DNA from 3 places in the Candidatus Pantoea symbiotica genome. Region 1 is predicted to be linked to each of the others. Evidence: predicted binding sites of a transcription regulator. Region 1 holds the regulator's gene; each other region holds the start of a gene.
What was found. Region 1 encodes PhoB, which activates phosphate uptake and scavenging genes when phosphate is short. Its sites were predicted from a motif close to CTGTCATAAAACTGNCNNAT; they were not measured.
Positions count from the first base shown of each region.

Region 2: pitA (inorganic phosphate transporter PitA) is a predicted target of PhoB. The motif match lies at 2,926-2,945, and genes of this name have one in related genera.
Region 3: pstS (phosphate ABC transporter substrate-binding protein PstS) is a predicted target of PhoB. The motif match lies at 2,166-2,185, and genes of this name have one in related genera.

Region 1 is NZ_JBSZHR010000002.1:757,439-762,507, reverse strand. It holds gene ACXIZX_RS04015 (cobalamin-independent methionine synthase II family protein) at 1-256, opposite strand, end outside; gene ACXIZX_RS04010 (PstS family phosphate ABC transporter substrate-binding protein) at 422-1,348, opposite strand; gene phoR (phosphate regulon sensor histidine kinase PhoR) at 1,875-3,185, opposite strand; gene phoB (phosphate response regulator transcription factor PhoB) at 3,206-3,895, opposite strand; gene sbcD (exonuclease subunit SbcD) at 4,093-5,069, shown strand, end outside.
Region 2 is NZ_JBSZHR010000002.1:3,735,468-3,740,536, reverse strand. It holds gene uspA (universal stress protein UspA) at 27-464, opposite strand; gene uspB (universal stress protein UspB) at 882-1,217, shown strand; gene pitA (inorganic phosphate transporter PitA) at 1,275-2,774, opposite strand; gene ACXIZX_RS18050 (BaiN/RdsA family NAD(P)/FAD-dependent oxidoreductase) at 3,017-4,201, shown strand; gene ACXIZX_RS18045 (hypothetical protein) at 4,198-5,069, opposite strand, start outside.
Region 3 is NZ_JBSZHR010000002.1:3,991,847-3,996,915, forward strand. It holds gene glmU (bifunctional UDP-N-acetylglucosamine diphosphorylase/glucosamine-1-phosphate N-acetyltransferase GlmU) at 1-158, shown strand, start outside; gene glmS (glutamine--fructose-6-phosphate transaminase (isomerizing)) at 289-2,118, shown strand; gene pstS (phosphate ABC transporter substrate-binding protein PstS) at 2,294-3,337, shown strand; gene pstC (phosphate ABC transporter permease PstC) at 3,427-4,389, shown strand; gene pstA (phosphate ABC transporter permease PstA) at 4,386-5,069, shown strand, end outside.

The DNA of each region.
Region 1 (5,069 bases):
CGAACAGCTCAACGCCGTGCAGATCGCCGAAGAAGTCAAAGTGCCACCATGCGCGACGGAATTCACCATCGGTAACGATCTGCAGACCGTTGGCGCGCTGCTGCTCCACCACATGACGGATTTCACGATCTTCCACCTGACGCAGTTGATCAGCATTGATGTCACCATTGGCAAACTGCACACGCGCCTGCTTGATGGCAGCGGGACGCAGAAAACTGCCGACGGTATCGGCGCGGAACGGGTTATGACGTGGCATCTTATCTCCTGGCTGACGCTTAGTTGCGTCAGGGTATAATTTCGCTGGGTTATTTCAGCCATCTGGACGGCTATATGTCCAAGAAGAATGCCACGCTGTTACAATTTCGGCAACGGAAGAAAATTCAGCTTACATGAAACTATTTCATGTTCAGATGCACGTTCTTCAATTTCCCTCAATTGCCGCCCGCGCTTGCGCCATCTGGCTATCTGACAACGGCAAATAGCCAGCTTCGCTCACCCGACGCTGGCCTTGTGGCGACAACACCTGATGCAGAAAGGCATTCACCAGCGGCGGCAGTGGTTTGCCGGGCGCTTTGTTGACGTAAATATAAAGCGGGCGCGACCACGGATAGCGGCCGCTGCGAATGGATTCGGTATCCGGCATCACGCTGTCGCCGTTCGTCGTGACCACCGGCAGCATTTTCACGCCGCTGAGATGAAAGCCAAAACTGGCGTAACCGATGCTGTTAGGCGTGGCGGCAACGGCTTGCACTACCGCAGCGGAACCGGGGAATTCAGCGACGTCAGCACGGAAATCGCCTTTACACAGCGCCTGCTGCTTGAAGAAACCCCATGTGCCCGACGCCGAGTTACGTCCATAACGCTGGATGCTGCGCGTTGCCCATTGGCTGTCGCTCAAACCGAGATCGCCCCAGCGCTGCGGCACCTGCTGTCCGCCGCACAGGCGCGTAATGGAGTACAGCGCATCGAGTTGTTGCGGCGCGATGCGCGGCAGCGGATTGTCCTGATTGACCACCACCACCAGCGCATCCATCGCCACCGGCACCGCCAGCGGCGGATAGCCGTAACGCGCGATGAAAAGTTGACGTTCGTCGATCTGCATCGGGCGGCTCATCGCGCCAAGCTGGGCAGCACCGGCGGCCAGAGCGGTCGGTGCGGTAGACGATCCCGCCGCCTGCACCTGAACGTTCACGCCCGGCGACTGGCGGCTAAAATCCTCGCCCCACAAGGTCATCAGATAACCCAGCGTATCCGATCCGACGCTGCTCAGATTGCCGGTTAGCATGGTTTGCTGGCTGTGTGCCAAAGCAGAGCAAAGCAGCAAGAGGGAGATCAACAGCGATTTCATTGGCGATTCCGCAATTTAATGAGACGCCTATTCTGGAGCGGCGTGATTTATCGCGCAATAAATTGCGTAAAGGTTGTCAGTGAGGGGTGAATCGGTCGCCATAAATGGCAACCCTACGAAAATCCCGTAGGGTGCGCATTTATGCGCACCAGGTCGCCATGAATGGCGACCCTACGAGACTTGTAGCGATGGCGAGTCAAAATTATGCCTTGATGGTGCAGCGCGGGTGTTGAGGCGACATCCTAACTCGCTGAACGAATGAGGGATTCCAGGGCGAGCCGCATGGATGCGGCGAGAGGTGGCGCTGAGCAGGAGCGAATCGCCGCCGGTCCGTCAGGAATCGTGATTGAGTGAAGGTACCGCGCAGCGGCGGGTTGGGCTGGCGCAAGGCCCGGGAGTGCAGAGGGCGCGGCCAGGCGCTCTCTGCTCGGTCGCCGCACAAGGGTGCTGCAACTACCTCAGCTTAGGGCGAACGAAAGATGCTCTGTGCTTAACTGAGCGGCATCACGCAATGGATGTGCAAACCTTAATTAACCCGCTCTTGCAGAGCGCTAGCCACAATCAACCTTGGCGGCAGCAGGAAGCTGAAACAGGTTTCCTGATGCGGCACGCTGGTGATCTCGAGCCGCGCATTATGATGGCCCAGCGCATGTTTCACGATTGCCAGCCCCAAACCGCTGCCGCCGGTGGCACGTGAACGCGCTTTGTCCACGCGATAGAAACGTTCGGTAAGGCGCGGCAGATGCTGTTCGCTGATGCCCGGCCCGTCATCGCACACCTTAAACTGCGCGCCTTGTTTGGTACGCAGCCAACTGATGTCGATGCGCGTGCCATCCGGCGTGTGATTCACCGCGTTGTAGACCAGGTTGGAAATGGCGCTACGCAACTGCTCATCATTGCCGAACACTTTCAGATGCGGATCGGTATGGAAATGGATGGTGTGACGTCCCTGGCTCAGCGTTTCCGCTTCACGCTGCAACAGCAGCAGCATGCCCGGCACATCCACCGTCTCTTTCAGATCGATGGCTGGCGCCGCTTCGATACGCGACAAGGTCAGCAGCTGTTTCACCAGGCTGTCCATGCGGCGCGTTTGCTCTTGCATGGTGTGCAACGCCTTGCTGCGCGTGCGCTCGTTCATCACCGCGTCGTCCATCATTTCCAGATAGCCCTGCAACACCGTTAGCGGCGTGCGCAGTTCATGACTGACGTTGGCAAAGAAGTTGCGTCGCGCGCCTTCCAGCTGGTGCATTTGGGTGACATCACGCGCCACCATCAGCCACTGACCTTCGCTGTAAGGCATCACGCGGAATTCCATATGATGCTGATTATTGAGGATCTGCGTCAGCGGCGTATCAAACTTGCGCTGGCGGATATAGCGGGAGAATTCAGGATAACGCAGTAAATTGAGGATGTTCTGGCCATTATCTTCCGGCCAGCGCAAGCCAAGATGCTGCTGCGCCAAACCGTTGCACCAGAAAATGGTGCCCTCTTCGGTGGTCAGCACCACCGCATCCGGCAGCGATTCGGCACCGCTGCGGAAACGTTTGATCAGATTGCCCAACTCGCGGCGACGACGCCGGTTGCGTAACTGCATCTGATACAGGCCATAAAACAGCGGTTCCCAGCTGCCGCGTCCGGTGGGCGGCGTCATTGAACGATCGACCCACAGCCAGTGCGACAGACGCATTAAATTTCTGAAGTGCCAGAACATCACGCCGGTCACCGCAATCAGCAGCAGCCACGGCAGATATCCGAACAACAGACCCAACACCAGCGCAGGTAAACAGACCAGCGCCAGCTCGGTCAACAATCTCTTCCAGGAGAGTCGTTCCAGCACGGTAAAAACTCCGTTTACGTTTAGTAGCGGGCAGAGAAACGATACCCTGTTCCGCGAACGGTTTGAACCATGCGATCGTGGCCGGTCAATTCCAGCGCTTTACGTAAACGGCGAATATGCACATCGACGGTGCGATCTTCGACATACACATTGGTGCCCCAAACGTGGTTCAGCAGCTGTTCGCGGCTGTACACGCGTTCCGGGTGCGTCATAAAGAAGTGCAGCAGTTTGTACTCGGTCGGCCCCATCTCCAGCGGCGTGGTTTCTGACATCACGCGATGTGAGGAAGGATCAAGGCTCAGGCCCTGCATCTCGATCACCTCTTCCACCGCCATCGGTGAAATACGGCGCATCACCGCTTTGATACGCGCCATCAGCTCTTTGGGTGAGAATGGCTTGGTGATGTAATCATCCGCGCCCACTTCCAGACCGCGCACGCGATCCTCTTCTTCACCGCGCGCCGTCAGCATCATCACCGGGATGTCGCGCGTCATGGCTTCACGCTTCAAATGCTTAATAAACTGAATTCCGCTGCCGCCGGGCAACATCCAGTCCAGCAGAATCAAATCAGGCCAGGGTTCGATCAGCTTACCAATCGCGCTGTCATAATCTTCCGCCTCAATAGGCTGGTAATCATTCTGTTCCAGCACGAAACATAACATTTCACGGATGGGAGCTTCGTCTTCCACAACCAAAATGCGCTTAGCCATTGTAACTCCTGCTAGTGTGACAACGTGTCACTGGGATTTGCGGCGCCATTATGCGTCAGTTTTGTGACACTTTTATGAAAAAGCCGCCCTAAGATAGATAGATAAAAAACAGAAATGTGACAATAAAAATCTGCTTTTTTTCTTTGTGATCTTAAGTGGTTATAATTCGCCTTCGCTAAACAGAGCACGGAGCAAACATGCGCATCATTCACACCGCTGACTGGCATCTCGGTCAGTTCTTTTACAGCAAAAGTCGCGCGCGGGAACATCAGGCGTTTCTCGACTGGCTGCTGGATCAGATTGTGCAGCATCAGGTGGATGCGCTGATTATCGCTGGTGATCTGTTTGATACCGGTTCGCCGCCGAGCTACGCGCGTGAAATGTTTAACCGTTTTGTGGTGGCGCTGCAGCCAAGCGGCTGCCAATTGGTGGTGCTGGCGGGCAATCACGATTCGGTGGCGACGCTGAATGAATCGCGCGAGCTGCTGGCCTGCCTGAATACGCAGGTGATCACCAGCGCCACACCGCAGGCCGAGCAACAGGTGTTAACCCTGAAGCAGCGCGATGGCGCGCCGGGTGCGCTGCTGTGCGCCATTCCTTATTTGCGACCGCGCGACATTCTGCGCAGCCAGGCCGGCCAATCCGGCCGCGAGAAGCAGATCTCGCTGCTGGAGGCGATTGAGCAGCATTACCAACACTGCTTTGCCGCCGCGCAGTCAATGAACAGCGCGCTGCCGATTATCGCCACCGGCCATCTCACCACCGTTGGCGTCACTAAAAGCGATTCGGTACGTGACATCTATATTGGCACGTTGGATGCCTTCCCGGCGCAGGCGTTTCCACCAGCGGATTACATCGCGCTCGGTCACATCCATCGCGCCCAGCGCATCGCCAACAGCGAACATATTCGTTACAGCGGCTCACCAATTCCGCTCAGTTTTGATGAGCTTGGCCGCGAGAAAAGCGTCTTCCTGCTGGAATTTGGCGACAAGCTCAAGGAAGTGACGCCACTGACCATTCCGCACTTCCAGCCGATGCAGATGCTGAAAGGCTCGATGGCGGAAATTGAACATCAGCTGGCGCAGTTCAGCGAAAGCACCAGTGAGCTGCCAACCTGGCTGGATATTGAGATCACCACGCAGGAATATCTCAGCGATCTGCAGCGTCGCATTGA
Region 2 (5,069 bases), 3.0 Mb from region 1:
ATCAGGCCGGTAAACCGGCCTGATTTTTATTCTTCGTCTTCGTCGCGCAGCGGAACAATTAACATGTCGATGTGCACGGTGTTAATTAACTGGCGCGCCGATGACATCAGCTTGCTCCAGAAGTCCTGATGGTGACCACACACCACCAAATCTACATCATATTTCTTAATCGCATCCACCAGCACCTGGCCAAGATCACCGCTGCCGCTCAGGGTTTCACTGATCGGATAACCGGCATTGATCGAAAGCTCCTTCAGTGCGGTGTGCGTCTCTTCAGAAATACGCTTCTGCATGTCGCCCAGATTGACGTCAATCAGCCCGGTATACAGGTCTGAATAGTTCACATCAACGTGGATCAGCGAGATTTTTGCATCATAAGGACGGGCCAGCGAAACGGCTTTATCAACCAGCAACTGGCTTTCCGGGGAAAGGTCTACTGCAATCAGGATGTGTTTATAAGCCATGATAAAACTCCTTTCTCAAGATTCGGGGCAATCTTCCTGCTTTCACGGTAGGCGATTCCTTTGCGCGAGACGGCGATGAAGCGCCACCAACCAATTTTTCAGCCTTGCAGGCGGTTTTTGTTATGTCCTGAGTATAGCCAGAGTTGTTAACAAATGCTGCAAGCGAAAGTTCGCATGTGAGGAAGATCAAGCGTTATTGGCTTTTTCACTCGCCCTGAACGAAAATCATCGCTGGAAAAAAATTGAACAGATCTCCTACACTGAAAATAAGTGCCACTGCCGTATGAGTCGCGCACTCAGGTTCGCATAACAACAATGCAATCGACATCATTCAGTGGCTGGTTTATTTCCCGTGCGGCGTCTACAGCAATTCCCCGCTGCGTTCGACGTCGTTGTGGCTCCAGCCGGGAGGGGAACATGATCAGCACTATCGCGCTTTTTTGGGCTCTGTGTGTGGTTTGTCTGGTGAATATGGCGCGCTATTTCTCTTCTTTGCGCTCACTTTTGGCCGTTTTGCGCGGTTGCGATCCGCTGTTATATCAATATGTGGATGGCGCGGGTTTCTTCACGTCGCACGGGCAGCCGAGTAAGCAGGTGCGGCTGGTGCGCTATATCTGGGAGAAGCGCTATCACGATCATCATGACGACGAGTTCATTCGCCGCTGTGAGCGGGTGCGCGGGCAGTTTGTGCTGACCAGCGGGCTCTGTTTTTTGGTGGTGGTGAGTTTGATTGCGATGGCGATTTGGCAATGAAAACGGCAATAAAAAAGGGCGACATCGCTGTCGCCCTGGAATATTTCTGCGCTTTGCTTAGATCAGTTTCAGTGCAATCCAGTAGAGCGCACCTGACAGCAAAATACACACCGGCAAGGTGAACACCCACGCCATAGCGATATTTTTGATGGTGCGGCTCTGCAATCCACCGCCATCAACCAGCATGGTACCGGCCACCGACGATGACAGAATGTGCGTGGTCGAAACCGGCATACCGGTGTAACTGGCCACGCCAATCGATACTGCGGCTGTTACCTGCGCCGACATACCTTGCGCATAAGTCATGCCTTTCTTACCGATTTTCTCACCAATGGTGGTGGCAACACGACGCCAGCCAATCATGGTACCGATGCCCAGCGCCAGCGCCACAGCAACAATAATCCAGATCGGAGCGTACTCAACGGTGCCCAGCAAATCGCTTTTCAGCTTGTTGAGGAAGCGCTTATCTTCCGCGCTGGTTTCCGGCAGCTTGGCCACTTTATCCACGGTATCGGAAACGCACAGCAGCAGACGACGCATCTGGCTGCGTTGATCAACCGTCAGCTGATCGTAACTCTGCAGGTTGTTAAGCAGCAGCTGCGCACGATCGATTGCCTGCAGCGCACGGCTGCTGTCGCAATGGAACTCCTGCGGACCGCCAAGCGATTCATCCGGCGTTGGTACCACAGGCGGCGCCAGCTGCATCATGTGCGTCAGCGACTCGTTGTGCTGCTGATAATACTGCTCCAGATGATTGACTGCGTCACGGGTGCGGGTGATGTCATAACCTGACGCATTCAGGTTCACCACAAATCCCGCCGGCGCAACGCCGATCAGCACCAGCATAATCAGGCCGATGCCTTTCTGACCATCGTTAGCGCCGTGTGAGTAGCTCACGCCAATCGCGGAAACGATCAGGGCAATGCGCGTCCAGAACGGTGGCTTTTTCTTGCCATCAATCTTTTCACGGTCAGCAGGCGTCATGTGGATGCGGGAACGTTTGGTGGTTCCGCTCCAGTAGCGACGCAGGATAAAGATCAGACCGCCTGCAATCACCAGACCTACAATCGGTGAAAGAATCAGGGACATGAAGATATTGATGACTTTCGGCAGGTTGAGCGCGTCAACCACCGAGGTGCCGGTCATCAGGGCGTTGGTGAGACCAATACCGATGATAGCGCCAATCAATGTGTGAGAACTGGAGGCGGGCAAACCCAAATACCAGGTGCCGAGGTTCCAGATAATCGCGGCCAGCAGCATGGAGAAGACCATGGCGAGACCGTGGGCCGAACCGACATTCAACAGTAAATCGGTCGGAAGCATGTGAACGATGGCGTACGCCACGCTCAATCCACCAAGCAAAACACCTAAGAAGTTGAAAACACCCGCCATGACAACCGCCAGTTGCGCCCGCATCGCACGGGTATAAATGACAGTCGCGACCGCGTTAGCAGTGTCGTGAAAACCGTTGATTGCTTCGTAAAACAATACAAACAGCAGAGCAAGAATCAGTAACAGGCTGGTACTGAGGTCGAGACCAGCAAACAGATGTAGCATAAACGTTACGCCATTTTGGGAGGACATGAACGCGGCGCATTATCTGCGACAACGTGCGCGATATGAAAGAAAAATATAGCTCTTTATTGTCTTAAAATTGTAATGCAGCGTATAGATTTAGCTGAAAACGGCTAAAAATTAGTGAGTTACATTATGACACATTTACGGCATTTTTTTGAAGCTGGCGCTAAAAGCCGCAAATCCCTACAATCAGCGCCTTTCGGGCAAGGCGGATAAAAGCAGTGGAAAAGTTTGACGTTATCATTATTGGTGCAGGTGCAGCTGGCATGTTCTGCGCGGCGCAGGCGGGACAATTGGGTCGCCGCGTGCTGCTGCTGGATAACGGCAAAAAAGCCGGTCGCAAAATTTTGATGTCGGGCGGCGGTCGCTGCAACTTCACCAATATGCACACCGAACCGGCGGCCTACCTGTCGCACAATCCGCATTTCTGCAAATCGGCGCTGGCGCGTTACAACCAGTGGGATTTCATCGATCTGGTCAATCGTCACGGCATTGCGTATCACGAGAAAACGCTGGGACAATTATTCTGCGATGACTCCGCGCAGCAGATTGTCGATCTGCTGTTGAAAGAGTGTGATGCCGGTCAGGTGACGTTGCGCCTGCGCAGTGAAGTGCTGAGCGTCGAGCGCGACGACAGCGGCTATACCTTACAGCTGAACGGTACTTCGGTGCAGGCTGAAAAACTGGTGATCGCCAGCGGCGGGCTCTCGATGCCGGGCCTCGGCGCCACGCCGTTTGGCTACAAAGTGGCGGAACAGTTCGGCCTGAAAGTGTTCCCCACGCGCGCGGCTTTGGTGCCGTTCACCCTGCATAAACCACTGCTGGAACAGCTCAACACGCTGTCGGGCGTGGCGCTGCCAACCACCATCACCGCGCAGGATGGCACCTTATTTAAAGAGGCGATGCTGTTTACCCATCGCGGCTTATCGGGCCCTGCGGTGCTGCAAATCTCCAGCTACTGGCAGCCAGGTGAATTCGTCACCATTGATTTGTCACCCGCCACCTCGCTGGATGATTTCGTCAATGTGCAGCGCGAGGCGCATCCCAACCTCAGCCTGAAAAACAGCCTGGCGAAGATTCTGCCAAAACGTTTGGTGGAAGTGCTGCAGGAGCTGAAGCAGATTCCTGACGTCACACTGAAGCAGCTGAACAGCAAGCAGCAGGGCGAGCTGGTTAATACGCTGCATCAGTGGCGCGTACAGCCGAACGGTACCGAAGGCTATCGCACCGCCGAAGTGACGCTGGGCGGCGTTGACACTACCCAGCTGTCATCAAAAACCATGGAAGCGCGCGGTGTGCCGGGCTTGTTCTTTATCGGCGAAGTGGTGGATGTTACCGGCTGGCTGGGTGGCTACAACTTCCAGTGGGCGTGGAGTTCAGCCTGGGCGTGTGCGCAGGCGCTTTAGAAGGCAATCTTTACACCCAGTTGTGTCTGCCAGTTGCTGGCACCTTCCTGATTTAGGCGATGTTGCCACTTAAGCTGGCTATTAAGCTGAACATTCTTAGTCAGTTGCCAGCCAACGTTGCCGCTAAATTGCAGGTGCTTACCGCCTCGGCCAGTACGCAGATTATCTTTATCTACCGCAACATTGCCCGCATGGCCGTTGTACTGCATATAGCGTGTTTCAAGGCCAAATTTCAGGCTATCTGTCGGGCTGAAGTCATATTTCATACCGCCAGAGAACTGCAGCTGTTTTTGCTGCGAATAACCAATATGTAGATTGTCGTTGTCATGAATATCCTTGATGCGTGCCCATTGCATTGTGGTGCCCAACATCGGCGTGAACGCATGTGAACCTTCTTGCCAGCGCCAGCCAACATCCACACCTATATTAACGCTGCGGGCTTTTACCTGCGCCACTTTATCTTTTTCATCACTGCTTATATTGCCGCGATAGTGACCGAAGCTAATCGGCAGAGCCAGTTGCAGGCCATACTGTGGCTGCCAGCTCAACATCGCATTGATACCTTGAGTATCAACCTGCCCGTGGCTGTTGCCGTTGGACTGTGAAGGCTCCAGAGTGAAGTGACCTTTACTGATCGCCACACTCAGCGCCAGCTGTCGTTGCTCATCTTCCGTCAGTAATCCACGTAAGCCGATCAGCCAGCCATAGTAGTGGTTTTCACTTTGGTTGTGATTGGCTTCGCTGCGATAACGCTCATCAACGCTAAAACCCGAAATGAACAGGTTAGGGCGACCATCCCGGCCTGCAAGTTGTGCATCATAGATGAAGCGTGTTTGCAGATTTTCATCCATACCAAAGAGTGCGGCAG
Region 3 (5,069 bases), 3.2 Mb from region 1:
CGGATACCCAGCTGGTGGCGCCGGTCAGCGTGGCGAGCGGAGCGACCATCGCCGCAGGCACCACAATAATGAAAGATGTGTTAGCTGCGGATCTGGTCTACAACCGTAAAGAGCAGAATCAAAAATCGGGCTGGCAGCGCCCTGCTAAGAAGAAATAAATTTTGAAGGCCGACAACGATCGGCCTGTTTGCAGTGCCATAAAAAAATATCCCCACTCTCTACAAGGCTCGGGGAAATCAGGTCGTATGACAACGCAATGGCCGAAAGCCATGAAGTCAGGAAATTACTATGTGTGGAATTGTTGGTGCAGTAGCGCAGCGTGACATCGCAGAAATTCTGCTGGAAGGTTTGCGTCGTCTTGAGTATCGCGGTTATGACTCAGCGGGATTAGCCGTTGTTGACCGTCAGTGCCATATGACGCGCCTGCGTCGTCTGGGCAAAGTGCAGAACCTGGCGGAAGCCGCAGAGCAGCAGCCTCTGATTGGCGGCACCGGTATCGCACACACGCGCTGGGCGACACACGGTGAGCCGTCGGAGGCCAATGCGCATCCGCACGTTTCTGAGCACATCATCATCGTGCACAACGGCATCATTGAAAACCATGAGCCGCTGCGCGCGCAGTTGCTTGAGCGCGGCTATCACTTTGCCTCAGAAACCGACACCGAAGTGGTGGCGCATCTGGTGCATTGGGAGCAGAAGCAGGGCGGCACGCTGCGTGAAGTGGTGCTGCGCGTCATTCCGCAGCTGCGCGGTGCGTATGGCATGGTGATCATGGACAGCCGCGATCCTTCGCTGCTGGTGGCGGCGCGTTCCGGTAGCCCGCTGGTGATTGGCCGTGGCGTGGGTGAAAACTTTATTGCTTCCGATCAGCTGGCACTGCTGCCGGTGACGCGTCGCTTCATCTATCTGGAAGAGGGCGATATTGCCGAGATCACCCGCCGCGAAGTCACCATTATCGATCGTGACGGTAAAACGGCTAAGCGCGCCGAAATCGAATCGACCGCGCAATACGATGCCGGCGACAAAGGCATCTATCGTCACTACATGCAGAAAGAGATTTACGAGCAGCCGAACGCGATCAAAAACACCATCACCGGGCGTTTTAATCATGGTGAAGTCGATCTCAGCGAGCTGGGCCCGGATGCTGAGAAGCTGCTGAGCCAGGTCGAGCATATTCAGATCATCGCCTGCGGTACTTCATACAACTCTGGCATGGTGTCGCGCTACTGGTTTGAGTCGCTGGCCAACCTGCCTTGTGATGTGGAAATCGCTTCGGAATTCCGTTATCGCAAATCTGCAGTGCGTAAAAATAGCCTGCTGATCACGCTGTCACAATCGGGTGAAACCGCCGATACGCTGGCGGCGTTGCGCCTGTCAAAAGAGCTGGGTTATCTCGGTTCGCTGGCGATCTGTAACGTGGCCGGTTCATCGCTGGTGCGCGAGTCAGATTTGGCGCTGATGACCAAAGCCGGTACCGAAATTGGCGTTGCCTCGACCAAAGCCTTCACCACGCAGCTGGCGGTATTGCTGATGCTGGTGGCGAAACTCGGGCGTCTGCACGGCATGAAAGCCGAAACCGAGCATGAGATTGTGCACGCGCTGCAGGCTTTGCCGAGCCGCATCGAGCAGATGCTGGCGCAGGACAAAGTGATCGAAAACCTGGCCGAAGGTTTCTCGGATAAACATCACGCGCTGTTCCTTGGCCGTGGCGATCAGTATCCGATCGCTATGGAAGGCGCGCTGAAGCTGAAAGAGATCTCCTATATCCACGCCGAAGCCTACGCGGCGGGCGAGCTGAAGCACGGCCCGCTGGCGCTGATTGATGCGGATATGCCAGTGATCGTGGTCGCGCCGAACAACGAACTGCTGGAGAAGCTGAAATCCAACATTGAAGAGGTACGCGCGCGCGGCGGTTTGCTGTACGTGTTTGCCGATCAGGATGCCGGTTTCAGCGACAGCGATGGCATGAAAATCATCTCTCTGCCGCATGTAGAAGAGGTGATTGCACCGATCTTCTACACCGTGCCGCTGCAGCTGCTCTCGTATCACGTGGCGCTGATTAAAGGCACCGACGTTGACCAACCACGTAACCTGGCGAAATCGGTTACCGTTGAATAAACTGCTATAAGAGTGGGCCCACAGCGGGCCCGCTTCATTTCTGCACGCTGTCATATAACTGTCATATTTCGTACATTTCACTGTCATCAAACTGTCCTATTTTCCCTCCAGCAGCAATCACGACTCCTACTAAAATGGCATTGAGCCTGATTTTTTTAAATCCCCTGGAGGGAACATGACACTGATGCGTAGCACCGTAGCCCGAATCCTCGCCGCCACCTTCGCAGCAAGCGCGGTCTCTGCTTTTGCAGCAACCGATCTGACGGGCGCAGGCGGGACATTCCCGGCGCCGGTTTATGCCAAGTGGGCAGCCGAGTACCAGCAAGCCACCGGTAGCAAAATCAACTATCAGGGTATTGGTTCTTCAGGCGGCGTGAAGCAAATCATCGCTAAAACCGTCGATTTCGGTGCGTCTGATGCGCCAATGAAAGAAGAAGATCTGCAGAAAAACGGCCTGTTCCAGTTCCCTACCGTGATCGGTGGCGTGGTGCTGGCGGTTAACATCCCAGGTGTGAAATCAGGTGAATTGACTCTCGACGGTAAAACCGTGGGCGACATCTACCTCGGTACCATCAAAAAGTGGAACGACCCGGCGATCACTAAACTGAACCCAGGCGTGAAACTGCCAGATTCCAACATCAACGTGGTTCGCCGCGCTGACGGTTCCGGTACTTCATTCGTCTTCACCAGCTACCTGGCGAAAGTGAATGAAGAGTGGAACAGCAAAATCGGTAAAGGTAACACCGTTAACTGGCCGACCGGTCTGGGCGGTAAAGGTAACGACGGCGTGGCTGCATTCGTCCAGCGTCTGCCGGGTTCAATTGGCTATGTGGAATACGCTTACGCCAAGCAGAACAACCTGACCTACACCAAACTGGTTGATGCCGACGGTAAAGCGGTCGCACCAAGCGAAGAGAGCTTTGCTAATGCCGCGAAAGGCGCAGACTGGAGCAAAACCTTTGCTCAGGATCTGACCTTCCAGAAAGGCAACGCAGCATGGCCGATCACCTCAACCACCTTCATCCTGATTTACAAAGATCAGGCGAATGCGGAAAAAGGTAGCGAAGTGCTGAAGTTCTTCGACTGGGCTTACAAAGGTGGCAGCAAAACCGCAACCGACCTGGATTACGCCGCGCTGCCAGAAAGCGTTGCTAACCAGATTCGTGCAGCGTGGAAAGCGAACATCAAAGATAGCTCCGGTAAAGCGCTGTACCAGTAACAGATTTACCTGGCCAGCCGAGATGGTTGGCCAACCCCAATGGGCGGCCTGCGTGCCGCCCTGACATCCCCCTGAGAACAGAGAATTCTATGGCTGCCACTAAGCCGACGTTCAAAGCCCCCGGTAAACAAGGCGACATGATTTTCGGCGCGCTGGTGAAGCTATCCGCGCTTATCGTGTTGTTGTTGATGGGCGGCATTATCGTCTCCCTGATTTTCTCCTCCTGGCCAAGCATCCAAAAATTTGGTTTCTCTTTCCTGTGGAATAAAACCTGGGATGCGCCAAACGAACAATTTGGTGCGCTGGTACCGATTTACGGCACCCTCGTCACCTCGATTATTGCCTTGATCATTGCCGTGCCGGTGAGCTTCGGTATCGCGCTGTTCCTGACGGAACTGGCGCCAGGCTGGCTGCGTCGCCCGCTGGGCACCGCCATTGAGTTGCTGGCGGCGATCCCCAGCATCGTTTACGGCATGTGGGGCCTGTTTGTTTTCGCTCCGCTGTTCGCCGAATATTTCCAGACGCCGGTGGGCAACGTGATGTCGAATATCCCGATTGTCGGCACGCTGTTCTCTGGCCCGGCATTCGGTATCGGTATTCTGGCGGCGGGCGTGATTCTCGCCATCATGATCATTCCGTACATCGCCTCGGTGATGCGCGACGTGTTTGAACAAACGCCGGTGATGATGAAAGAGTCGGCTTACGGCATCGGCTGCACCACGTGGGAAGTGATCTGGCGCATCGTGCTGCCGTTCACCAAAAATGGTGTGATTGGCGGCGTGATGCTCGGCCTGGGCCGCGCGTTGGGTGAAACCATGGCGGTGACCTTTATCATCGGTAACACCTACCAGCTCGACAGCGCCTCGCTGTTTATGCCGGGCAACAGCATCACTTCCGCGCTCGCCAACGAATTCGCCGAAGCGGAATCGGGTGTCCACGTGGCAGCACTGATGGAACTGGGTCTGATCCTGTTCGTGATTACCTTTATCGTGCTGGCGATCTCCAAACTGATGATCCTGCGTCTGGCGAAGAGTGAAGGAGCCCGTTCATGACCGCTATTGAAGTTCAGGCTCGCGCTGAGCTGGAAGCCTCGCGCCGCAAAATGCAGGCGTGGCGCAGTACCAAAAACAAAATTGCTCTAACGCTGTCGCTGATGACCATGGCATTCGGTCTGTTCTGGCTGGTGTGGATTCTGTTCACCACCATTACGCGCGGCGTTGATGGTTTGAGCTGGTCGCTGTTTACCGAATCGACCCCGCCGCCGAATACCGCGGGCGGTGGTTTGGCAAACGCCTTAGTCGGCAGTGGTTTACTGATTTTCTGGTCGACGATCGTCGGAACGCCGCTCGGCATCATGGCCGGGATTTATCTGGCGGAATATGGCCGTAAACACTGGCTGGCGGAAGTGATTCGCTTCATTAACGACATTCTGCTGTCAGCACCGTCGATTGTGGTGGGCCTGTTTGTCTACACCATCGTGGTGGCGCAGATGCAGCACTTCTCCGGTTGGGCCGGCGTAGTGGCGCTGGCGCTGCTGCAAATTCCGATTGTGATCCGTACCTCCGAAAACATGCTGCGTCTGGTACCCGACAGCATGCGTGAAGCGGCTTATGCGCTGGGTACGCCGAAGTGGAAGATGATTTCGGCGATTACGCTGAAAGCGTCGGTTTCCGGCATCATCACCGGTGTGCTGTTGGCCGTGGCGCGTATCGCCGGTGAAACCGCACCGCTG